Regions from separate parts of the Streptomyces sp. NPDC001507 genome, predicted to be linked through region 2. Evidence: riboswitches for the same ligand, from Rfam matches in the RefSeq annotation. Region 2 holds a riboswitch; each other region holds the start of a gene.
What was found. Region 2 has a riboswitch for cobalamin ahead of ACFY0K_RS03555 (CbtB-domain containing protein). Riboswitches for the same ligand answer to the same signal wherever they lie in the genome.

Region 1 (7,553 bases), on a different contig from region 2:
AGCTCGGCCCGCAGCACCGGGATGTCCTCTTCGTACCGGGCCCTGAGCCCGACCGTGTCACCTCTGAGCATGCCCGCTTCCTATCCGGCCGGTCCGGCCGGCGGCAATCCAATATGCGGTCGCACCGGCCCACGCCGACCATCTGACGGATCATCAGCTCTGGTTATAGTGGGAAGCGGCCGTGGGGCCGGCGGGACCGGACGGGGGCGGAGGAAGGCTGATGGCGGACAGTCTGGGCGAGTCGGCACAGGCAGGGCCGGAGGTGGCCGTGCGGGATCTCGGCGGGGGCGTGCGGTCGGTCGCGGTGCCCATACCGGACAATCCACTCGGCCACACCCTGGTGTACGTGATGGACACCGACCGGGGGCCGGTGCTGGTCGACACCGGGTGGGACGATCCCGGGTCCTGGGACGTGCTGGCGGCGGGGCTCGAGGCGTGCGGTACGGGCGTCGGCGAGGTGCACGGGGTCGTCATCACGCATCACCATCCCGACCACCACGGGCTGTCGGGGCGGGTGCGCGAGGCGTCCGGGGCCTGGATCGCGATGCACGCGGCCGACGCGGCGATCGTGCGGCGGGCGCGGGAGACCCGGCCGGAGCGGTGGTTCACGTACATGGCGGCGAAGCTGACGGCAGCCGGGGCGCCGGACGAGCACGTGGCGCCGTTGCGCGAGGGACCCCGCCGCCGGAGCGCCCCGCCCGGTCTTGCCCCCGCCCTTCCCGACCGCGAGATCCTCCCCGGCGAACTCCTCGACCTCCCGGGCCGCCGGCTGCGTGCCGTCTGGACGCCGGGGCACACGCCCGGCCACGTCTGCCTGCACCTTGAGGAGGAGCATCCTTCGCGACTGCCGGGCCACGGACGTCTGTTCTCCGGCGACCACCTCCTCCCGGAGATCACCCCGCACATCGGCCTCTACGAGGACCCCGACGACGCGACCGTCACCGACCCCCTCGGCGACTACCTCGACTCCCTGGAGCGCGTCGGCCGCCTCGCCCCCGCCGAGGTCCTCCCGGCCCACCAGCACACCTTCACCGACGCACCGGGGCGGGTCCGCGAACTGCTCGCCCACCACGAGGACCGCCTCGCCGGCCTGCTCTCCCTCCTCCGGCAGCCGCTCACCCCGTGGGAACTGGCGGTACGGATGGAGTGGAACCGCCCGTGGGACCAGATCCCCTACGGATCGAGGAACATCGCCGTCTCGGAGGCCGAGGCCCACCTGCGCCGCCTGGTGAAACAGGGCCGCGCGGAGGCGGTACCGGGGAGCGAGCCGGTCACGTACGTGGCGGTGTGAACAGTTCGGCAGACACCACCTCCGGCTGCTAGACAGCCTCATGGACTCCTTGCAGCGACTCCTCGCCGAACATGCCTGCGAGCGTCTCGTCATCGACTTCGTCCGCCGCCTCGACCTGGGTGAACCGTCGTCCGTCGCCGAGTTGTTCACCGAGGACGGGTGGTGGGAGTGGCCGCCGCCCGGGGACGGGCGGCGGGCCGAGGGGCGGTCGGCACTCGCCGCCTACTTCGGCTCCCGGCCGCCGGGCCGCCTCTCCCGGCGTGTGATGTCCAACATCCTCGTCACGGTGACGGGACCGGACACGGCGACCGCGACGTCGTACTTCCAGACGTACCGGGTCGACGGTCACCCCACGGGACGCGAGGGGGGATCCGGCGGCGGAACGGTTCCGGCCGGGCCGCCCGTCCAGGTCGGTCACTACGACGACCGGTTCCGGCGCGTCGACGGGCGATGGCTGCTCGCGTCCCGGTCCCTGGTGCTGCCGTTCGGTGGGCCGACTCCCCTGGCGAGTGGCTGAAGCACGCCTGCGGGAAACTCAGTTGACCGCGCTCTCGGCCGTGATGAGCATCTCCGCGAGGTCGGCGAGGGTGGCGAGTTGACGGGGGTTCATGTGGGGGGCCCGGGCAGCGAGGCGGACGAGGCCGCTCTCGCGGAGGCGGGAGAGCGGGTCGGCCTGGGCCTGCAGGCCCTGCAGCACCGGCTGGAGGGCCTCGTACAGCGCCTCGGGCTCGTCGGCGGTGAAGAAGCCGGGCGGGAGGCCGAAGAACCGCCGCAGCCGGTCGGTGTGTTCGAGGCTCGGCAGCCCGCTCTTGCGCCACTCGCTCAGCCACTGCCTGCTGGTGCCGGCGATCGCCGCGAGCTCGCCCAGCGAGTACCGCTTGCCGTCCGGCCGGCGTCGGTTCTCGCGGATGAAGTCCAGCCGCTGCCGGACCCGTTCGGCGAGCCCCGCCTCGGGCGCGGGCCCGCCCGCGAGGAGTTCGGCGACCACCCCGACCGGAATGCCGGTGCGGTACGACAGGTCGGCCACGTCCAGGACCTCGCAGAGCCGTCCGGGGCGTCCGGTCAGCTCCCCGAGCCGCTCCAGTACGCCGGTCAGCGGGGCATGGGCGTCACTCACCAAGGTCCCCCTGCACACGCGTGATCGGCCGGCCGACCTAGCGGGCCGGGCAGACGCGAGGCTATCGAATCACCGGTCCCGCCCACCAGACATGACAAGTACCACTGCACAAGTAGGCAGCAATTGTTGACATATGACGGTTCAACAGGAAAGGATCACGTCACCAGGCCACGGTCGAACCGACCCGCCCCGGGTGCCGCCTATGGGGGAGCGGCATCCGGGGCGACCAGCCGCCCCGCCTCCTCCCCGGAAGGTGAGGCGAACCGATGCCGCAGCCCGTCCTGCTCCTCGGCGCCGGACGCCGTTGCGCGTACGACGAGTTCGTGCTGGCGCGTGTCGCCGCGGCCCGCCCGGTGCTGCTGGTGGACGCCGCGCCGCCCGCCTGGGCACAGCCGTGCCTGGCCGGACGACTCGCGGCGGACCCCGGCAAAGGCGGCGCGACGGCGTCGGCGGTGGTTCGGTTCGCGGCCCGGCACAGAGTCCGCGGCGTGCTGACCTTCTCGGGCGAGTACGCGGTCGCCGCCGCGAGGATCGCCGGGCAGTTGGGGCTGCCCGGCCCCTCCCTCGCCGCGGCCGAGGCCTGTACCGACCCGCCCGCACTGCACGCGCTGCTGTCCGCCCACACCGTTCCCACCGGCGGCCCCGACGACCCCGGCACGCCCCGCGTCTCGGCCGAGACGGTCGTCCTCGACGGCGAGATCCGCATCGCCGCCATCACCCGTACGGCCCTGGGCCCGGCGCCCGCCCGGCAGCCGCTCCGGCACACCGTGCACGCCCACGACGGCCTGCTGCACAACCGTTTCCTGCGCCTCGCCGTCGACCGCACCGTGCACGCCCTCGGTCTCGACCGGGGTGTCCTGCACATCGGCCTCACCCTCACCGACCGCGGCCCCCGGGTCACCGACGTCGCCCCGCACCTCCCGGGCGACCTGATCCCGCTCCTCGTCAGACGGGCCACCGGCGTCGACCTCGCCCGGGCCGCGGCCGCCCTCGCCACCGGCGAGGTGCCCGACACGACGCCCACCCGGCAGCGGGCGGCCGCGATCCAGTTCGCGTACCCGGCCGCCACCGGCCGCCTCGACCACCTGGACCTCTCCCCCGACGCCGCCCACGAGCCCGGCGCCGACCGCATGCTCCTCACCCAGCACACCGGCAACCACGTCACCGCGGGCCCGCACGCCACCGCCGCCGACCGGCTGGCCCTGTGGGTGGCGGTGGGCGAGACCCCGGACGCCTGCGACGACGCGCTGCGCCGCATGGGCCGCCATCTGTCGGTGGGCATCGCGCCGCTCGCGGACGCGGCTTGAACGCTCCGCCGGAAGTGCCGCGAGGTGCCGTCAGCCGGCTGCGGCGCCGTCCTGTTCCTCCCCCGGCCTTCGGCCGGGGTACCCCCAGCGCCCCTTACGGGACGCTGCCCCGAAAGGCGCTGGATCACCGGGCATGTTCCGCTCTACGGTGCGGCCATGAGCGATCACCCCGAAGCGTCCGTCGTGCCCGTCCAGGCCTATGAACCCCCGTACTACGTGGCCGTCTTCACCACGATCCGGACCCAGGACCAGAGCGGCTACGGCGAGACCAACGCGCGCATGGAGGAACTGGTGAAGGACATCCCGGGGTACCTGGGGATGGACCACGCGCAGACCCCCGGCGGGCTGGGTATCACCGTCGGGTACTTCCGCGACGCCGACGCCCTCACCCGGTGGCGGACCGACGCCGAGCACCGCGCGGCGCAGCGGCGCGGGCGGGCCGAGTGGTACGAGAGCTACACCCTGCACGTGGCGAAGGTGGAGCGGAGCCACGGCTTCACGCGGGGGCAGTCCGCGGAGACGGCGCCAGAACGCTAGAAGGCGACCGACCGTATCAACTGGCCGTCCCTGTCCGGCACTTCGACTTCCGCTCGGCTCATCGCCGGATGGGCCGCGCGCCGGCGCAGGGCCGCCGTCGGTCCGTCCTCGGTCGGTCCGCCGGGCTCGGCGAGCGGGGCCGTGAGCAGGGTCGGTCCGGACAGCCGCTCCGTGCACGCCCCGCCCCGAGCAGTCTCCCCGTCATGGCGCGACCCTGACGGAACGGTCCCCGCACAGCCCCCTCTCAGCTTCCTCGGGGCGGCCGGTAAAGTAGCCGGGTCGTCATCACCCGTACGGGGGGAAGCCGGTGCAATTCCGGCGCTGACCCGCAACCGTGAGCCACCTGCCGTGGCAAGCCGGACCGCCGCGCCCGGGACGTTGATCGGCTCATGTGCGCCGGCGCCCGTCGTCGCACGGCACCGTCGAGGTTACGGAGCCGAGCCGCCGGGGTCTCCCGCGCTGCCCGGCTCCCCGCAGGGAGAGGCACCCGCCGATCATGACCGTCCTCCGCCGCACCGCCGGGGCGCTGGCCGCCACCGCCGTCATCGGTGCCGCCATGCCCGCGACGACCGCGCTGGCCGCCGGCACCACGTCCCCGTCGCCGTCCGCGTCGTCGGTGCTTCCGTCGGGGCTGTACGGCGGTTCGGACCCCAAGTTCGACGGCGTCTGGCGCCAGTCCCTCGCCCTGCTGGCCCAGCGTGCGGTGGGGGTGACCCCGGCCGCGAAGGCGGTGGACTGGCTGGCCGGGCAGCAGTGCGCGAACGGCGCGTTCGCCGCCTTCCGCGCGGCGCCGGCGGCGGCCTGCGACGCCAAGGTGACGGTCGACACGAACAGCACGGCCGCCGCCGTACAGGCGCTGAAGGCGGTCGGCGGGCGCGACGCCGCCGCGACCAGGGCGGTGAGCTGGCTGAAGTCGGTGCAGAACAAGGACGGCGGCTGGGGCTACACCCCCGGCTCGCCCAGTGACACCAACTCCACCGGCGTGGTCGTGGGCGCGCTCGCGGCGGCCGGCGCGAGCGCGGACAGGTCGCCGTACGACCTCCTCGCCAAGTGGTCCCTCCCGTGCGGCCAGGACGGCGGCGGTGCCCTCGCCTACCAGCCGGACAAGCAGGGGAAGCTGGCCGCCAACGCGGACGCGACCGCGGCCGGGGTGCTCGGGGCCCTCGGCAAGGGGTTCGTGACGACGGCCGGCAAGGCCCGGGCGAAGGATCCCGCCTGCGCCGGCTCCGGCACGGCGCGCACGCGGGAGGAGGTGGCCCGCAACGGCGCCGCGTACCTGGCGGACGCCATGTCGAAGAGCGGCCACCTCGTCTCCGCGCTCGCCGGTGCCGAGCCCCAGCCGGACTACGGCAACACCGCCGACGCGGTCGTCGCCCTGGCCGCGCAGGGCTGGACCGGGCAGGCGAAGAAGCCGTACGCCTGGCTGGAGGCGCACGCCGCGCCGTGGGCGGAGCAGAGCGGGCCCGCGGCCTACGCCGAACTGATCCTCGCCGCACACGCGATGGGTGCGGACCCGCGGGACTTCGGCGGCACGAACCTGGTGACGGCGCTGAACGCGACGGGACCGGCGCCGCGGGCCGCCGGCGCTGTCGCGAAGCACGCCGAGGAGAAGAAGTCGGGCAACAGCGTGTGGTGGATCGTCGGTACCGGGCTCGTCGCCGGTGTCGGCATCGGCTTCCTGTTCAGCGGCCGCCGGAAGCAGCAGCAGCTGTGACCGTGACCGCGGTCCGCCGTGCGGGGCTGCTGCTCCTGGCCGCGCTGACGCTGTGCGCGACGGCCGCGGGGCCGGCGGCGGCCACCGGCTACCGCTACTGGTCCTTCTGGGAGCGGGACGGCGCGCGCTGGACGTACGCCACGCAGGGCCCCTCGACCGCGCGGCCCGGCGACGGCTCGGTCGAGGGCTTCCGTTTCGCGGTGAGCGAGGACTCGTCGGACGCGTCGCAGCCGCGCGGCACGGCCGGCTTCGGCACGATCTGCGCGGACACGCGTGCCGTCGGGGGCCGGAAGCGGGTGGCGCTGGTCGTCGACTTCGGCACGGCGGCGGACGCGCCCGCCGGAGAGAAGCCGCCCGCGCGGCGCACCGCCTGCGCGGTGGTCCCCGAGGACGCGACGACGGCGAACGCCCTGGCGACGGTGGCGAAGCCGCTGCGGTACGACACGAACGCGTTGTTGTGTGCGATCGGGGGGTATCCGGCGCGGGGGTGCGGCGAGAAGGTGACGGCAGGGGCGGGGGCGGCCGGGGGCACGTCGGACGGCGGGCCGTCGGTTGGCCTGGCGGCCGGCGTGGGAGTGGTCGTCGTGGTGGCCGCGGGTGCCGTCTGGCAGGCACGGCGGCGGAAGAATGCGTGAGCGCCACAGCGCGGGCCGGTGGGGGTTGCCCGCGCAGTTCCCCGCGCCCCTGACAGGGCACGCCCCAGCCGCGGGCAGTCGTGCCACCGCGGGCCGGTCGGGGTTGCTCGCGCAGTTCCCCGCGCCCCTTACGGGGCACGTCCCAGCCGCGGGCAGTCGTGCTGCTGGGGTGGCACCCCGTAAGCGCGGGCGAGTGACGGGCCCCGTGCCCCGGCAGCAGCGCCGCTCCCCCGTCCACCCCGGCGCCTGGTGGCTCTGGTCCCTCTCGCTCGGGGTCGCCGCGTCGCGGACGACCAACCCGCTTGTGCTCGGGCTGCTCATCACCGTCACCGGTTACGTCGTGGCCGCCTGCCGCAGCCGGAGCGCGCCCTGGTCCCGCTCCTACGGCGCGTTCGCCAGGCTCGGTATCGCCGTGCTGGTCGTGCGGCTCGCGTTCACCGTCTTCCTCGGCTCGCCCGTCCCCGGCGCGCACACCCTCGTCACCCTCCCCGAGATCCCGCTCCCGCACTGGGCCCAGGGCATCCGCCTCGGCGGGAAGGTCACGGCCGAGGCGCTCGTCTTCGCGCTCTACGACGGGCTCCGGATCGCCACCCTCCTCATCTGCGTCGGTGCCGCGAACGCGCTCGCCAACCCGGCCCGGCTGCTCAAGTCCCTGCCCGGCGCCCTGTACGAGCTGGGCGTGGCCGTCGTCGTCGCGCTCACCTTCGCACCGCACCTGGTCGCCGACGTGCAGCGGCTGCGGGCCGCCCGGCGGCTGCGCGGCCGGCCCGACTCCGGCCTGCGTGGCCTGCTCCAGGTCGCCCTCCCGGTGCTGGAGGGCGCGTTGGAGCGGTCGGTCGCCCTGGCCGCCGCCATGGACGCACGCGGGTACGGCCGCAGCGCCGACGTCCCGGCCCGGGTCCGCCGTACGACGGCCGCGCTCACCCTCGGCGGCCTGCTCGGCGTCTGCGCG
Region 2 (7,553 bases):
GGCGAGGCCAGCGCCGGCCGCTTCCGCATGCACCGCGCCTTCGCCGCCTGGCTGCGTGCCGCAACCTCCCGGGCGCCCCTCGCCGTCCTCCTCGAAGACCTGCACCGGGCGGACGCCGAGACCCTCGCCCTGGTCGAGACGGCGGCCGCGGTCACCGGCGTGCCCCTGCTCACCGTCGCCGGTTACCGGCCCACGGAGGTCGGCGAGCACCTCCTCAAGACCCTGGCCCACCTCGCCCCGGCCGCCCCGTACCGGATCGCGCTGGACGGGCTGCCGCTCCGGGACACCGCCACCCTGGTGGACGCAGTCTGCGGCACGCCCGTGGACCCGGCGACCGTGGCGGCGCTCGCCGAACGTACCGGCGGCAATCCCTTCTACGTCCTGGAGAGCGCCCGTCTGCTGGCCGACGAGGGTGCCCTGGTCGCGGTCTCCGAGGTCCCCCAGGGGGTGCGGGACGTGCTGCGCAGGCGCCTCGCGCTGCTCCCCGCCGCCGCCCGGTCCGTCGTACAGCTCACCGCCGTGCTGGGGCTGGAGACCGAGGTCGCCCTGCTCGTCGATGCCGCCGAGGCGGACGAGGAGCAGGTGCTGGAGGGTCTCGACGCGGCGCTCGCCGCCGACCTGCTCGGCGAGCCCGGGCCCGGCCGCGTCCGGTTCGTGCACGCCCTGGTCCGCGACACCGTCTACGCGGACCTCTCCGGCGCCCGGCGGTCCCGGCTGCACGCCCGCGTCGCGCGCCTGCTGCGCCACCACCGGCCCGGCGAACTCGCCGCCCTGGCCCATCACTTCGCGCGGTCTGGCAGTACGGCCGACGCCCCGCTCGCCGTCGACTACGCGCTGCGCGCCGCCGAGGCCGCCGAGCGGCGCTACGCCCATGACGTGGCCGTCACCCTGATCCAGCAGGCGATCGACACCTGCACCGCGACCTCGGGCGACGACGCCCCGCCCGACCGGCAGATCGAGCTGCTGGTACGGCTGCTGGGCGCGCAGGTGCGCACCGGCGCCACCGACGCGGCCCGGCGCACCCGGCAGCGCGCGGTGGAACTCGCCGAGCAGGCCGACCGCGGCGACCTGGTCGCGGCCGTGTACGGGGCCTGGACCGAGCCCGCGCCCTGGCGCAGCCGGCTCGAAGGGCCCTACGACCGGACCGCGCTGGCTCGCCTCGAACAGCTCGCCGCCGATCCGGGCCTCGACGGGCCGACACGTGCCCGGGTCCTCCAGGTGCTCGTCGACGCGGTGGCCGCCGAGGACCCGCCCCGGGCCCTGGAGGCGGCCGACGCCCAGCTGGCGCTCGCCCGTGCCGACGGCGCACCGCGCCTGATGGCTGCCGCGTTGATGACCTCGGCACGGTTGCTGCCGCACGAGACCCGGGCCAGGACCCGGCCGCCGCTCACGGCCGAGCTGCGCGACCTCGCCCGGGCCCACGACCTGCCGGCGTATCGCTGGGTCTGCGAGAACCTGGACGCGATGACCGCGGCCGCCCGCAACGACCCGGCGGCCGTGCACCGGCACACGGCGGAGGGTCTGGTCCTCGCCCGCCGCTACCGGCTGGTGTGGGCACAGGGGCTCAGTGCCGCGACCACCGCCATGCTGGCCTGCGTGACCGGGCGTTTCGAGGCCGCGGAGGCCGCCTACACCGAGGCGGACGCCCTGCTGCAGCGGGTGGGCGCCCACCACGCCACCGGTCTGCGCACCCTCGGGCTGATCGCCATGCGGCTCGTCCAGGACCGTGCGGCCGACGTCGAGCCGCTGGTCCGGGCCGTGTACGAGGCGGCGCCCGGCCAGGTCGCGGTGGCGTGGTCGCTGGTCCTGACACGGTTGGGCAGGCTCGACGAGGCGCTTGCCGTACCCGTCTCGGCAGACCCACCGAAGGATCATCTCTACGGCCTGGAACTCGACTTCCGCGCCGAGCTCGCGGTGCTCCACCGGGACCATGACACGGCAGCCGCCCTCGTCGGGCACCTGCGGCCGCTGCGGGAGCAGCTGGCCGGGGCGGCGGGCGCGGCGTACGCGAGCCGCCCGCTGGCGCACGCGCTGGCCGACCTGCACCGGCTGCTCGGCGAGGACCGGGCGGCGGCCGAGGGCTACGCGCTGGCCGAACGCACCGCGCTCGCCTGGGGTTCGGCGCACCTCACGGCGGACGCCCGGCGGGCCGCGGCGGACCTGGCCGAGGCCCGGGCCCGCCGCCGCACGTTCGCGACCTGACGGCCCGGCAGCGGGCCGCCCGCGTCGTCAGCCGCCGAGCGCGGCGTTCACCACCGCCTTCGCCTCCTCCTGCACCCGGGCCAGGTGATCGGGGCCCTGGAAGGACTCGGCGTAGATCTTGTAGACGTCCTCGGTGCCGGACGGCCGGGCGGCGAACCAGGCGTTCTCGGTGGTCACCTTGATGCCGCCGATCGCCGCGCCGTTGCCCGGGGCCTCGGTGAGGACGGCGGTGACCGGCTCGCCCGCCAGGGTCTCGGCGGTGACCTGGGCCGGGGAGAGCTTGGCGAGGAGGGCCTTCTCCTCGCGGGTGGCAGGGGCGTCGATGCGGGCGTAGGCGGGTTCGCCGAAGCGGGCGGTGAGGCCGGCGTAGTGCTCGGACGGCGTCTTGTCCGTCACGGCCGTGATCTCGGAGGCGAGCAGGGCGAGCAGGATGCCGTCCTTGTCGGTGGTCCAGACCGAGCCGTCGCGGCGCAGGAAGGAGGCGCCCGCGGACTCCTCGCCGCCGAACCCGATGGCACCGCTGACCAGTCCGTCGACGAACCACTTGAACCCGACCGGCACCTCGACCAGTTGACGGCCGAGGTCGGCGGCGACCCGGTCGATCATCGAGGAGGAGACGAGGGTCTTGCCTACACCCGCGTCCGCCGCCCACTGCTCGCGGTGGCGGTAGAGGTAGGAGATGGCCACGGCGAGGTAGTGGTTGGGGTTCATCAGGCCGGCGTCGCGGGTGACGATGCCGTGCCGGTCGGCGTCGGCGTCGTTGCCGGTGGCGACGCGGAACTCGTCCCGCTTCTCGATCAGCGAGGCCATGGCGTACGGCGACGAGCAGTCCATGCGGATCTTGCCGTCCCAGTCCAGCGTCATGAACCGCCAGGTGGGGTCGGTGTACGGGTTGACCACGGTGAGGTCGAGGCCGTGCCGTTCGGCGATCCGGCCCCAGTAGGCGACGGAGGCGCCGCCGAGCGGGTCGGCGCCGATGCGCAGCCCGGAGGCCCGGACGGCGTCGAGGTCGAGGACGCTGGGCAGGTCGTCGACGTACACGCCCATGAAGTCGTAGCGGCCGGTGGCCGGCGCGGCGAGCGCACGCTCGTAGGGGATGCGCTGTACGTCCTTCATGCCGCCGGCGATGATCTGGTTGGCGCGGTCCTGGATCCAGGAGGTGGCGTCGGAGGCGGCGGGGCCGCCGCTGGGCGGGTTGTACTTGAAGCCGCCGTCGGCGGGCGGGTTGTGCGAGGGGGTGACCACGACGCCGTCCGCGAGGCCGGTGGTGCGGCCGCGGTTGTGGGTGAGGATGGCGTGCGAGACGGCGGGGGTGGGGGTGTAGCCGTCGGCGCTGTCGACGAGGACGGTCACGTCGTTGGCGGCGAACACCTCAAGGGCGGTGACCTTGGCGGGCTCGGAGAGGGCGTGGGTGTCGGCGCCCAGGAAGAGCGGGCCGTCGGTGCCCTGGCCGCTCCGGTACTCGCAGATGGCCTGGCTGGTGGCGGCGATGTGGTCCTCGTTGAACGCGGTCGTCAGCGACGATCCGCGGTGTCCCGAGGTGCCGAAGGCCACCCGCTGGCCCGGGTCGGACGGGTCGGGGTGCAGCGCGTAGTAGGCCGTGACCAGCCGGGCCACGTCGACGAGGTCCTCCGGAGCCGCCGGCCGGCCCGCTCGCTCATGCGGCATGAGTCCACTTCCTCCGCAGTCGTTGATCGATCGCTCGCCGTCCATCTTTCCCTGTCAGCGGTCACGAACGCGAGTGCGGCACCGGCCGCGCACCGAAGACACGGCGGGTTCAGGGCCGGTTCACAGCGGACGTACCGCCAAGGGCCCCCCGGACGGTTCCGGCGGGCCCTCTCGTGTCGGTGTGGTGTGGTGGCGGTCAGTGCGGAGCGGGCACCGTGCGCGCGGCGGCCGGGGCCTTCGCGGGCTTCGGGTTGAGGACGCGCTCGGCCAGCTCGCCGAAGAGCAGGCCGAATCCGCCCCAGAGCACCAGCTGGATGGCGAGTGCCGAGAGCCGGAACCGCCACAGCAGGGTGGCCGGGAAGTCCGCCGGCACCTCGTTCACGACCGGCAGGAACTGGTAGGCCAGCCCGATGACGACGGCGAACGCGGCCACCGCGAGGACGGTCGCCCACCAGGTGCCCAGCCGCGGCTGGAGCCGTTTGCCGAGGATGGTGGCGGCGACCGCGAGCAGCACGCTGAGGAGCATCATCAGGAAGTACAGCGTGGTCCGCTTGCCGATGGTGTCCGGGTCGCCCACCGACGGCGGGTTGGCCGGGTACTTCAGGAACGGCACGACGTACACGGCGGCCAGGGCGCAGCCGGACAGCAGCATCGCCGTCGCCCGCGGCGAGAATCTGCCGACGCGGCCGAGGGCGAAGCAGTAGGCCAGGGCGGCGATGCCGCCGAAGGCGACGCCGTAGACGAGGACGCCGGTGGCGAGGCCGGCGGTGGACTGCAGGGAGCGGGAGACGACCTCCATCTCGTGCTCGTGCGCGTGGGCGTCCTCGAAGCCGATCGCCTTGTCGACGTTCGGCTCGCCGAGCAGGTAGGCGGCGACGAGGGCGAGCAGGCCGGCGGCCAGGCCGGCGAGCATGCCCCGCACCAGGAGGTTCCGGACCGTTGCGGAGTTCATGGGTGGTACGGCGCCCCTCGCGTCAGTGGCAGGGGAAGCCGAGCAGGTGGCGGGCGTCGTGCACCCACTCGTGGACGTCCGTGCCGCTGAACACGGAGGTGGCGCCCTGTTCGGCGCCGACGAAGTAGAGCAGGACCAGCATCAGGATGCCGAAGAAGACCGCCCAGGGAGCTATCGCGGACAGCGGCAGCTTGGCGGGAACGGCGGGGGTGTTGGCGGTCGGCGGAGCGACGGTCTGCGCCATGGCAGGACCTCCTCTGGGAGTTCGCGTCCCAACTCGGTGGTGCACAGGACGACGGCCACGGGTCTGACTCACGAGCAGCTGCGGGGCTCTCGCATACAGTGGCGCGACCGTTCCGGATTCCCACCGGCTTCCGTCTCGCCGTCGTCGATATCGGACAGACCGTACCGCGTGTCAGGAGCACGGCCAAGACCGCACCATCAGGCGTGATCTTCGTCTCGCACCTGATGGGCGGGTGGTCGAGCGGGTCAGGGGGGTGGGGCGAGGCCCAGTTCGCGGTCGCCGAGCGGGGCGAAGAAGCGGTCGACGTCGGCGTCGGTGACCTCGGTGAGGGTGGCCGGGGACCAGTGCGGGGTGCGGTCCTTGTCGACGACCTGGGCGCGGATGCCCTCCACCAGGTCATGGGTGGCGAGGGTCGCGCAGGAGACGCGGTACTCCTGGTCCAGGACCCGTTCCAGGGTGCCGAGTCCGCGGGCCCGGCGCAGCGCGGCCAGCGTGACCTTCAGGGCGGTGGGCGACCTGGTGAGCAGGGTGTCCGCCGCCTCCTTGGCCGCCGGGTCGCCGTGCGCGAGCAGCCGTTGGACGATCTCCTCGACGGTGCCGGCCGCGTAGCAGGCGTCGATCCACGCGCGGTGCCCGGCCAACTCGCCGTCGGGTGCCTGCCGTACCCGCCGGGCGAGCGCCTCGGGCACGGGCAGGGTGGCGAGGTCGGCGACGAACGCGGGGATCGCGCCGGACGGCATGGAGTGGTCGGCGAGTCCGCAGAGCACGGCGTCGGCGGCGCCGATCGAGGCGCCGGTCAGGGCGAGATGGGTACCGAGTTCGCCGGGGGCGCGGCCGAGCAGATACGTGCCGCCGACGTCGGGCACGAAGCCGATCCCGGTCTCCGGCATGGCGATCCGCGACCGCTCGGTGGCGATCCGGACACTGCCGTGCGCCGAGACGCCGACCCCGCCGCCCATCACGATGCCGTCCATGAGCGCGACGTACGGCTTGGGGAACCTGGCGATGCGGGCGTTGAGACGGTACTCGTCCCGCCAGAACGCGGCCGCGGCCGAGCCGTCGCCGTCCCGGGCGTCGTCGTGGACGGCGCGGATGTCCCCGCCCGCGCACAGGCCGCGCTCCCCCGCGCCGGTGATGACGACGGTCTGGACGGCGGGGTCCTGTTCGCACTCCGTGAGCGCCTCGTCGATGCGGCGCACCATGGCGTGGGACAGTGCGTTGATGGCCTTCGGCCGGTTGAGCGTGAGGTGCGCGGCCCGTCCGTCGACGTGCAGCAGGACGTGTTCGTCGGCGCCGGTCATCCGGACACCTCCGCCGGGCCGTCGGCCGCGATGAGGCGCATGATCTCGTCGGTTCCTTCCGGGATCGAGTGGACGCGTGGGTCATGGACGATCTTCTCGTGTCCGCCGCGTCCGGAGCACGCCGACCCGGTCCCAGGTCCGTCAGGTGCCGGCGGCCGGTGTCAGTCGTCGGGGATGCCGGTTCCGCCGAGTGCGGGGACGGTCCTCTCCGGGTGGAGCAGGGAGCGGGCTCCGAAGCGGAACTGGTCGAGCCTGTCGAGGACGGTCCGGCCGACCGGGGTGTGGCCCCAGATGCTGATGCCCTGGTGGGTGCTGGGTTCCCAGGTGGACTCGTCGATGACGATCGGCTTCCAGCCGACCTCCCACTCGAAGCCGGACGGGGTGCGGGCGTAGTAGGAGAGTTCCTTGTCGTTGGTGTGCTGCCCGACGGACAGGGCCATGTCGAAGCCGAGTTCGTGGACGCGCTGGTAGCTGCGGGCGAGGTCGTCCAGGCTTGCGCACTGGATGTTGAGGTGCTGGACGCGGGTGCGGACGGGGTCGATCGGCAGGCCGCGGACGGCGGCGACGGCGATGGAGTGGTGGCGTTCGTTGACGCGCAGGAAGCGGATCCTGAGTTTGACGCCGCTGATGGTCTCGTCGATGTAGTCGGTGAGGCGGGCGTCGAAGACGGTGCTGAAGTAGCCGCGCATCACGGCGGGTCTGGCCGAGGTGATGGCGACGTGGCCCATCCCGAAGGCGCCGGTGACCCAGCCGGACGCGAGCATGCGCAGGGGCTCCGCAGTGGTGACCGGGGTGGTGTGGATCTCCTGGGTGATGCCCTTGGGTCCGGGGAAGCGGAGGAGTCGTTCGACGCCCCGCTGCTTCGCCTCCTCGGCGGTGCCCTGGACCACGGGGACGCCGTGGGCGCGGACCCGGGACTCGATCTGTTCGAAGGTGGTGTGGTCGTCGAGGTGCCAGCCGACCGCGACCACGTCCTCGGCGGGCCCTCGCCGCAGCAGGAAGCGGCACTCGTGGCCGTCGAGGCGGAACCGCATCAGACCGGTGTCGAGGTCGTCGTGGTGCATGCCGATGGCGTCGGTGCCGAAGCGGCGCCAGTCGGCGAACCGGTTCGTCTCGATGACGACGTAGCCGAGGCGGACGGAGCCGAAGACGTCGGGCCGCGGGTTCATCGCCGGCCTGCCAGGAA
Region 3 (7,553 bases), on a different contig from region 2:
CCAGGGGGCAACCGCGTCGTCCGGGCCGTGCACGATCAGGGTGGGCACCGTGAGCTGGTCCGGGTCGACGGGGTCGGCGGCGTGGTCGGCGTGCAGGCCGGCGCGGCCCTGGGCGGCGCGTACCGCGAGCGGCAGCAGGGGCTCGGGGGTGTGCCGGGCCTGGGCGAGGGCGCGCAGGGTGGCCTCCCAGCTGAGTACCGGGGAGTCCAGGACGAGGCCGGAGATCCGCTCGCGCAGTGCCGAGTGGGCGGCGGCGCGCAGCGCCATGGTGGCGCCGGTGGACCAGCCGTGCAGGACGACGCGGCGGGCGCCGTAGCGGACGGCGTAGCGGATCGCCGCGTCCAGGTCGCGCCACTCGCTCTCACCGAGGTGGTTCAGCCCGTCCGGCGGGCGCGGGGCGCCGAGGTCGCCGCGGTAGGCGAGGGCGAGCACCGGCAGGTGCCGGGCGTGCAGGAACGCCATGACGTTCATGGCGAGCTCGCGGGTGGTGCCGAGGCCGTGCACCGCGATCACCCAGGTGTCCCGCTGGCCGGGCACGAACCAGGCGGGCAGCGGGCCGAGTTCGCCGGGCAGGTCGATGTCGGCGTACTCCAGGCCCAGAGCCGTGCCCGGGTTGCCGACGTGGACGTTGGCGGTGAGCCAGGCCCGGTCGCCGGTCTCGAAGGTGCCGTGGGTCACCCGCTCCAGTCGCCGCACGACAGTGTCGGCGGTGTTCGCGGCGGATTCCAGGACGGCACCGACCACCGCGTGCGAGCCGTCGCCGGCCAGCCCGTAGGTGCCGGGGCGCAGCGAGGCGAGGTCGCGGGTGAGGGTGATGCGGCCGGCCGCGGTGCCGTGCACGGTGAGCCGGGGTTCGGTGGGCAGGGGCCGGCCGGGCGGTGCCTTCAGCGCGGCGTCACTCGCGAACCGCCCCGCGGCCACGCCGGCCGCACCGGCGGCGAGTACGGCACCGACGGCAGCGGCCGTGACTTTGACTGGGCGCACCTGTCCAGTGTCGGGGCGGACATCGGCGGCGGCCAGTGGAGGAGGGAGAAATCGACGAAGCCACTGGGTCCGCCTTCCCGCCCTGCCGGGGTTCACCCCTCCGTCTGCCCGTATCCCCTCAGCTTCTCCCCGGCCTCGGCCACCTGGTCCGGGGAGAGCAGGCTCGGGGTCAGGCCCGGTACCGCGGACGCCGTCAGCCACAGGCGGCACATCCACTCCAGCTGGGCGGTGCGGTCGTAGGCCTGGGTGAGGGTGGCGCCGTAGGTGATCGTGCCGTGGTTCTGGAGGAGGCAGCCGGAGCGGTCGGCCAGGGCGCGGAGCATGTTCTCGGCCAACTCGTCGGTGCCGTACGTCGCATAGGGGGCAACCCGGACCGCGCCGCCGAGGGCGGCGGACATGTAGTGGATCGCCGGCAGTTCGGCAACGAGCGTGGAGACGGCCGTCGCGTGGACGGCGTGGGTGTGGACGACGGCCCCGGCGTCGGTGCTGCCGTAGACCGCGAGGTGCATCGGCAGCTCGCTGGTCGGGACCCGGGTGCCGAGCACCCGGCGGCCGGCGAGGTCGACGCCCGTCACGTCGTGCGGACCGAGCCGGTCGTAGGGCACGCCCGACGGCGTGACCAGCACGGTGTCGCCGACGCGGACGGAGACGTTGCCGGAGGTGCCGACGACCAGCCCGTCGGAGACCGCGCGGCGGGCGGTGGCGACGAGTTCGAGCCAGGCGTCCGCCTCCTCCGCGCGCGCATCCCGCCTTCGCGGCTCCGACACACCTTGTGCGCCGGCCCGTCCGTCCCGTCCGCCACGCTGGTCCCGCCGCTGTTCAGCCATGGCCCGATCCTGTCAGGCGATGCCCCAACCAGCCCGCACGGCAGGGCACTTTAGGCCGGACGTCCCGAATCCTGTAGAGCGCAAACCATCACAGAGAGGGCGATTTCCCGGCTTGGCCAGGCTTGGCCGAAGATCGCCGAGGATACGCCGATCTTCCACTAATCTCTGGACGATTTTTCCTACACGTCGCCATTCCGGGGGGAAACATGGCCCGTGACCGTATTCCGTCGTCTCGCCACCGCGTCCGCGTCCTCGCGGCGTCCGTGGCGGCGCTCGCCCTCGCGGCCGCCGCGACCGCGTTCGCCGGGACGCCCGCGTCCGCGGCGAGCCCGCCGAAGGGGCACGACGTCTCCTCGCACCAGAAGAACGTCGACTGGCCGGGCGCCCGGGCGAAGGGCGCCAGGTTCGTATACATCAAGGCCACCGAGTCCACCACCTACCGCAACCCGTACTTCGACCAGCAGTACAACGGCTCGCGCGAGGCCGGAATCAGGCGGGGCGCGTACCATTTCGCCCTGCCGGACAAGTCGTCGGGCGCCCGGCAGGCCGCGTACTTCGTGAGCCACGGCGGCACCTGGACGGCGGACGGCTGGACGCTGCCGCCCGCGCTCGACGTCGAGTACAACCCGTACGACAAGAAGCACAGGTGCTACGGGCTGAGCAGCTCCCGGATGGTCGAGTGGATCAGGTCCTTCAGTGACGAGCTGGAGCGGGAGACCGGCCGGCGGCCGGTGATCTACACGACCACGAACTGGTGGAACCTCTGCACCGGCGGCAGCAGCGCCTTCGCCGCCGACCACGCGCTGTGGATCGCCCGCCACGGCGCGGCGGACGCCGGGACACTGCCGGCCGGATGGTCGTCGTGGACCTTCTGGCAGTACGACAACAACGGCAGCCTGCCGGGTGACCAGAATCTCTTCAACGGGTCGGCGGGCCGCCTGAAGGCGTTCGCCCTGGGCCGCTGAACCAAGGGGCGACCGGGTCGCCGGACCGGAACCGGGACGGCGGCCTCGCCCCACTCCGACCTCGTTCGCCTGGAAGTCGATTTCATACACCACCACGTCCGCCCCAGTTCACCTTCCGTTCATCCAGGTTGCCTACGGTCCAACGAACAATGACCTCGAAAGATTGTTTGGGTAAATGGAAAACTTCTCGCTGATCCTCGCGATTGTGGTAGTAACCGCACTCGCGTTTGATTTCACGAACGGTTTCCACGACACCGCCAACGCGATGGCCACGACCATCTCGACCGGTGCGCTCAAGCCCAAGATCGCGGTGGCCATGTCCGCCGCGCTCAACCTGGTGGGCGCCTTCCTCTCGGTGGAGGTCGCCAACACGATCTCCAAGGGTCTCGTCGACGAGAACGGCATTCGTCCCGAGGTCATCTTCGCCGCCCTCGTCGGCGCCATCCTCTGGAATCTGGTGACCTGGCTGGTGGGCCTGCCCTCCAGTTCCTCGCACGCCCTCATGGGCGGTCTGATCGGCGCCACCGTCGCCTCCGCCGGCTTCGGCGCGGTCCACGGCGACGTGCTCGTCACCAAGGTCCTGCTCCCTGCGGTCGCCGCCCCCGTGGTCGCCGGCCTCGCGGCGGCGCTCTCCACCCGCCTCTCCTACACGCTCTCGAAGAACGCCGAGGACGAGGCCACCCGCAAGGGCTACCGCGCCGGCCAGATCGCCTCCGCCGGCCTGGTCTCGCTCGCGCACGGCACCAACGACGCGCAGAAGACGATGGGCATCATCACCCTCGCGCTGATCGCGGGCGGCTCGATCGCCCCCGGCTCGAACCCTCCCACCTGGGTCATCCTCTCCGCCGGCCTCGCCATCGCGCTCGGCACCTACATCGGCGGCTGGCGGATCATCCGCACCATGGGCACGGGCCTGACCGACCTGCAGCCGCAGCAGGGCTTCGCCGCCCAGACCAGCGCGGCCACCGCCATCCTGGCCTCCTCCCACCTCGGCTTCTCGCTCTCCACCACGCACGTCGTCTCCGGTTCCGTGATGGGCGCGGGCCTCGGCCGCAAGGGCGGCGCGGTCCGCTGGTCCACCGCGACCCGCATGATGATCGCCTGGGTGCTCACCCTCCCCGCCGCCGCGGTGGTCGGCGCGCTCGCCGAGTCCGTGACGGACCTCGGCGACTGGGGCACGGCCGCCGTCGCCGTCTTCCTCGTGGCCGCCAGTGCCGCGATCTGGAAGCTCTCCCGCCGCGAGGTCGTGGACAGCAGCAACGTCGTCGGCACCGAGGAGCCGGCCGGCGTGGTGACCGCGGCGATCGCCGCCGTTACCCCGCCGCCCGCGGGCCCGGTCACGGTCACGGACGATCTGACCGCCACCATCCCCGCCCCCGCCTCCGCATCCGCCCCGGCCGCTCCCGCGACCGACCCGGCCGCCACCGTCTGACCCCGAGGAAGAACCGACATGAACATCGACTGGGCAGCCATCGGCTCCGTCTTCGGCGTCAGCCTCGTGGCCACCGTGGGCCTGGTGGCCCTCTTCACCCTCGGCATCAAGGGCCTCTCCGCCCGCGAACGCGCCACCGCCCAGGGCGACTCCGCGGCCCTGGCCGTGACGGCCGCCTGGCTCTGCTTCGCCGCCTGCGCGGCCGCGGTGGCGTACGGCATCCACCTGATCGTGGCGAAGGCCTGACACCCCAAGGCCCGCCGCAAAGAGCCTCGTCGGCGCTCCGAAGGCTCCTCTCCGTCCGCCCGGAGAGGAGCCTTCCGCATACCCCACAGGCCCCGCCGGCCACCCGGTGTGGGCCTTCCCACACACTCCCCTCGCAGGTCAAAGGCAAGTTGACGGGTCTTCCGGGGGCGTGGTGGACTTCCGGAGCCATGTACGGCGGCAAGGGAGGAAGCCGGTGTGAATCCGGCGCGGTCCCGCCACTGTCACCGGGGTAGCGATCCCCGGAAGCCAGGAACTCCCACCGCCGTTCTCGTCGAACCAGGGCGCGGACACCCTGAGTGAGGACATAACGCCATGCGCGGCTGCCGATCGAGGTTGAGTACCCGGCCCGTCCCCGACCCCACGGCCGGCTGAGCCGATGGGTGCCGACCGCGTCTTCGCGTACGGCGCCGCCGCCGGTCTTCTCGGTGATCTGCTGCTCGGCGATCCGCGCCGTGGGCATCCGGTCGCCGTGTTCGGACGGGCGGCCGGGGCCGTGGAACGGGTGCTGTGGCGGGACCACCGCGGGTGGGGCGCGCTGCACACCGCCGTGTGCGCCGGGGGCGCCGTGGCGCTGGGTGCCGCGGCGCAGCGGGTCGTACGCCCGTCCGCCGTCGCGTCCGTCGCGCTCACGGCCGCTGCCACCTGGGCCGTCGTCGGGGGCACTTCGCTCTCCCGTGAGGCCCGGACCATCGGGCGGGCCCTGCAGACGGGTGACGTCGAGGCGGCCCGTGCCCGGCTGCCGCATCTGTGCGGGCGGGATCCGCAGGTCCTGGACGCCGACGGGATCGCCCGTGCGGTCGTGGAGTCCGTCGCCGAGAACACCAGCGACGCGGTCGTGGGGGCGCTGGTGTGGGGAGCCGTGGGGGGCGTCCCCGGGCTGCTGGGGTTCCGGGCCGTCAACACCCTGGACGCGATGGTGGGGCACAGGTCGGCCAGGTACCGGCGGTACGGATGGGCTTCGGCGCGGCTGGACGACGTGGCGGGCTGGCCGGGGGCACGGCTCACCGCCGTGCTGGCCGCGGTGGCCGGAAGCGACGCCAAGGGAGCGGTGCGGGCCTGGCGGGCCGATGCGGCGAAGCATCCGAGTCCCAACGCGGGGCCCGTGGAGGCTTCGTTCGCGGGGGCGTTGGGGGTGCGGCTCGGGGGGACGCTGTCGTATGGCGGGCGGGTCGAGCACCGGCCGGTGCTGAACGGGGAGGGGCGGGCTGTGCAGGTCGCGGACATCGGGCGGGCGGTGCGGTTGTCACGGCGGGTGGGATGGCTGGCGCTGGGGGTGAGCGCGGCGGGTGCCCTGCTGCGCGGATCGCTCTCGGGACGGGCGTCATGAACAACGGCGGTCTCCTCGTGGCCGGTACCACCTCCGATGCCGGCAAGAGCGTCGTCACGGCCGGTATCTGCCGGTGGCTGGTGCGGCAGGGCGTGAAGGTGGCACCGTTCAAGGCGCAGAACATGTCCCTCAACTCCTTCGTCACGCGCGAGGGTGCCGAGATCGGGCGGGCACAGGCCATGCAGGCGCAGGCCTGCCGGGTGGAGCCGACCGCGCTGATGAACCCGGTGCTGCTCAAGCCAGGTGGCGAGCAGAGCAGTCAGGTCGTGCTGCTGGGCAAGCCCGTCGGCGAGCTGAGCGCGCGCGGGTATCACGGCGGGCGGCAGCAGAAGCTGCTCGGGACCGTGCTCGACTGTCTCGCCGAGTTGCGGGGCACGTATGACGCGGTGATCTGTGAGGGGGCGGGCAGTCCGGCGGAGATCAACCTGCGCCGGACCGACATCGTGAATATGGGGATCGCCAGGAACGCCGGGCTGCCCGTGCTCGTGGTCGGGGACATCGACCGCGGGGGCGTCTTCGCCTCCTTCTTCGGGACCGTGGCACTGCTGTCGCCGGAGGACCAGGCCCTTGTCGCCGGGTTCCTGGTCAACAAGTTCCGGGGCGACGTCTCGCTGCTCGAACCGGGCCTCGACATGCTGCACGGGCTCACCGGGCGGCCCACCTACGGCGTCCTCCCCTTCCGGCACGGGCTCGGGATCGACGAGGAGGACGGGCTTCGGGTTTCTCTGCGGGGAACCGTCCGGGAGTCGAACACAGCCCCGCCCGTCGGGGAGGACGTGCTGCGGGTCGCCGTCTGCGCCATCCCCCTGATGTCCAACTTCACGGACGTGGACGCGCTGGCCGCCGAACCCGGCGTCGTGGTGCGGTTCGTGGACCGGGCGGAGGAACTCGCCGACGCCGACCTCGTCATCGTTCCCGGCACCCGGGGGACGGTCCGCGCCCTGGAGTGGCTGCACGAGCGGGGGCTCGCGGACCCGCTCCGGAGGCGCGCTGCCGACGGGCGGCCGGTGCTCGGCATCTGCGGTGGCTTCCAGATCCTCGGCGAGCACATCGAGGACGAGGTCGAGAGCCGCAAGGGGGCCGTCGACGGGCTCGGGGTGCTGCCCGTGCGCGTCCGGTTCGCCCGGGAGAAGACACTCACCCGGCCCGTCGGGGAGGCCCTCGGCGAGCGGGTCGAGGGGTACGAGATCCATCACGGGGTCGGCGAGGTGACCGGAGGCGAGCCGTTCCTGGACGGCTGCCGGGTCGGGCAGACCTGGGGCACGCACTGGCACGGCTCCCTGGAGTCGGACGGCTTCCGGCGGGCCTTCCTGCGCGAGGTGGCGGCCGCCGCGGGCCGCCGATTCGTGCCTGCCCCCGGCACCTCGTTCGCCGCGCTGCGCGAGGAGCAGCTCGACCGGCTCGGCGACCTGATCGAACAGCACGCGGACACGGACGCGCTCTGGCGGCTCATCGAGTCGGGCGCGCCGCAAGGACTGCCTTTCATTCCACCGGGAGCGCCCGCATGAGCACTGTGTTGTTGTTGTCGACCGCCGACACCGATCTGCTGGCGGCCCGGGCCGCCTCCGGTGCCGACTACCGGATCGGCAATCCGACGCGCGTCGACGTCGCGGAGGAGCTGCCCGCGCTGGTCGCGGGCGCGGACATCGCCGTCGTACGGCTGCTCGGCGGCAAGCGCGCCTGGGAGGACGGGCTCGCCGCGCTGAAGGCCGCCGCGATCCCGACCGTGCTGCTGGGCGGCGAGTCGGTGC

Region 1: linked by a shared signal. The riboswitch ahead of ACFY0K_RS07240 (prenyltransferase/squalene oxidase repeat-containing protein) and the one ahead of ACFY0K_RS03555 (CbtB-domain containing protein) in region 2 are both predicted to bind cobalamin.
Region 3: linked by a shared signal. The riboswitch ahead of ACFY0K_RS10030 (cobalamin biosynthesis protein) and the one ahead of ACFY0K_RS03555 (CbtB-domain containing protein) in region 2 are both predicted to bind cobalamin.

Annotation. Positions count from the first base shown of each region.
Region 1 covers NZ_JBIAVV010000002.1:232,225-239,777, reverse strand. The annotation lists gene ACFY0K_RS07270 (GNAT family protein) at 1-71, opposite strand, end outside; gene ACFY0K_RS07265 (MBL fold metallo-hydrolase) at 221-1,291, shown strand; gene ACFY0K_RS07260 (nuclear transport factor 2 family protein) at 1,332-1,808, shown strand; gene ACFY0K_RS07255 (XRE family transcriptional regulator) at 1,827-2,408, opposite strand; gene ACFY0K_RS07250 (hypothetical protein) at 2,675-3,715, shown strand; gene ACFY0K_RS07245 (antibiotic biosynthesis monooxygenase family protein) at 3,872-4,252, shown strand; cobalamin riboswitch at 4,512-4,641, shown strand; gene ACFY0K_RS07240 (prenyltransferase/squalene oxidase repeat-containing protein) at 4,749-5,966, shown strand; gene ACFY0K_RS07235 (SCO2322 family protein) at 5,969-6,601, shown strand; gene ACFY0K_RS07230 (energy-coupling factor transporter transmembrane component T) at 6,795-7,553, shown strand, end outside.
Region 2 covers NZ_JBIAVV010000001.1:770,700-778,252, reverse strand. The annotation lists gene ACFY0K_RS03570 (BTAD domain-containing putative transcriptional regulator) at 1-2,202, shown strand, start outside; gene pgm (phosphoglucomutase (alpha-D-glucose-1,6-bisphosphate-dependent)) at 2,230-3,870, opposite strand; gene ACFY0K_RS03560 (CbtA family protein) at 4,067-4,822, opposite strand; gene ACFY0K_RS03555 (CbtB-domain containing protein) at 4,845-5,066, opposite strand; cobalamin riboswitch at 5,103-5,244, opposite strand; gene ACFY0K_RS03550 (enoyl-CoA hydratase/isomerase family protein) at 5,312-6,367, opposite strand; gene ACFY0K_RS03545 (VOC family protein) at 6,529-7,536, opposite strand; gene ACFY0K_RS03540 (alpha/beta fold hydrolase) at 7,533-7,553, opposite strand, start outside.
Region 3 covers NZ_JBIAVV010000002.1:855,753-863,305, reverse strand. The annotation lists gene ACFY0K_RS10055 (alpha/beta hydrolase family protein) at 1-984, opposite strand, end outside; gene ACFY0K_RS10050 (class II aldolase/adducin family protein) at 1,077-1,811, opposite strand; gene ACFY0K_RS10045 (lysozyme) at 2,018-2,776, shown strand; gene ACFY0K_RS10040 (anion permease) at 2,952-4,208, shown strand; gene ACFY0K_RS10035 (hypothetical protein) at 4,227-4,454, shown strand; cobalamin riboswitch at 4,611-4,751, shown strand; gene ACFY0K_RS10030 (cobalamin biosynthesis protein) at 4,852-5,802, shown strand; gene ACFY0K_RS10025 (cobyric acid synthase) at 5,799-7,310, shown strand; gene cobN (cobaltochelatase subunit CobN) at 7,307-7,553, shown strand, end outside.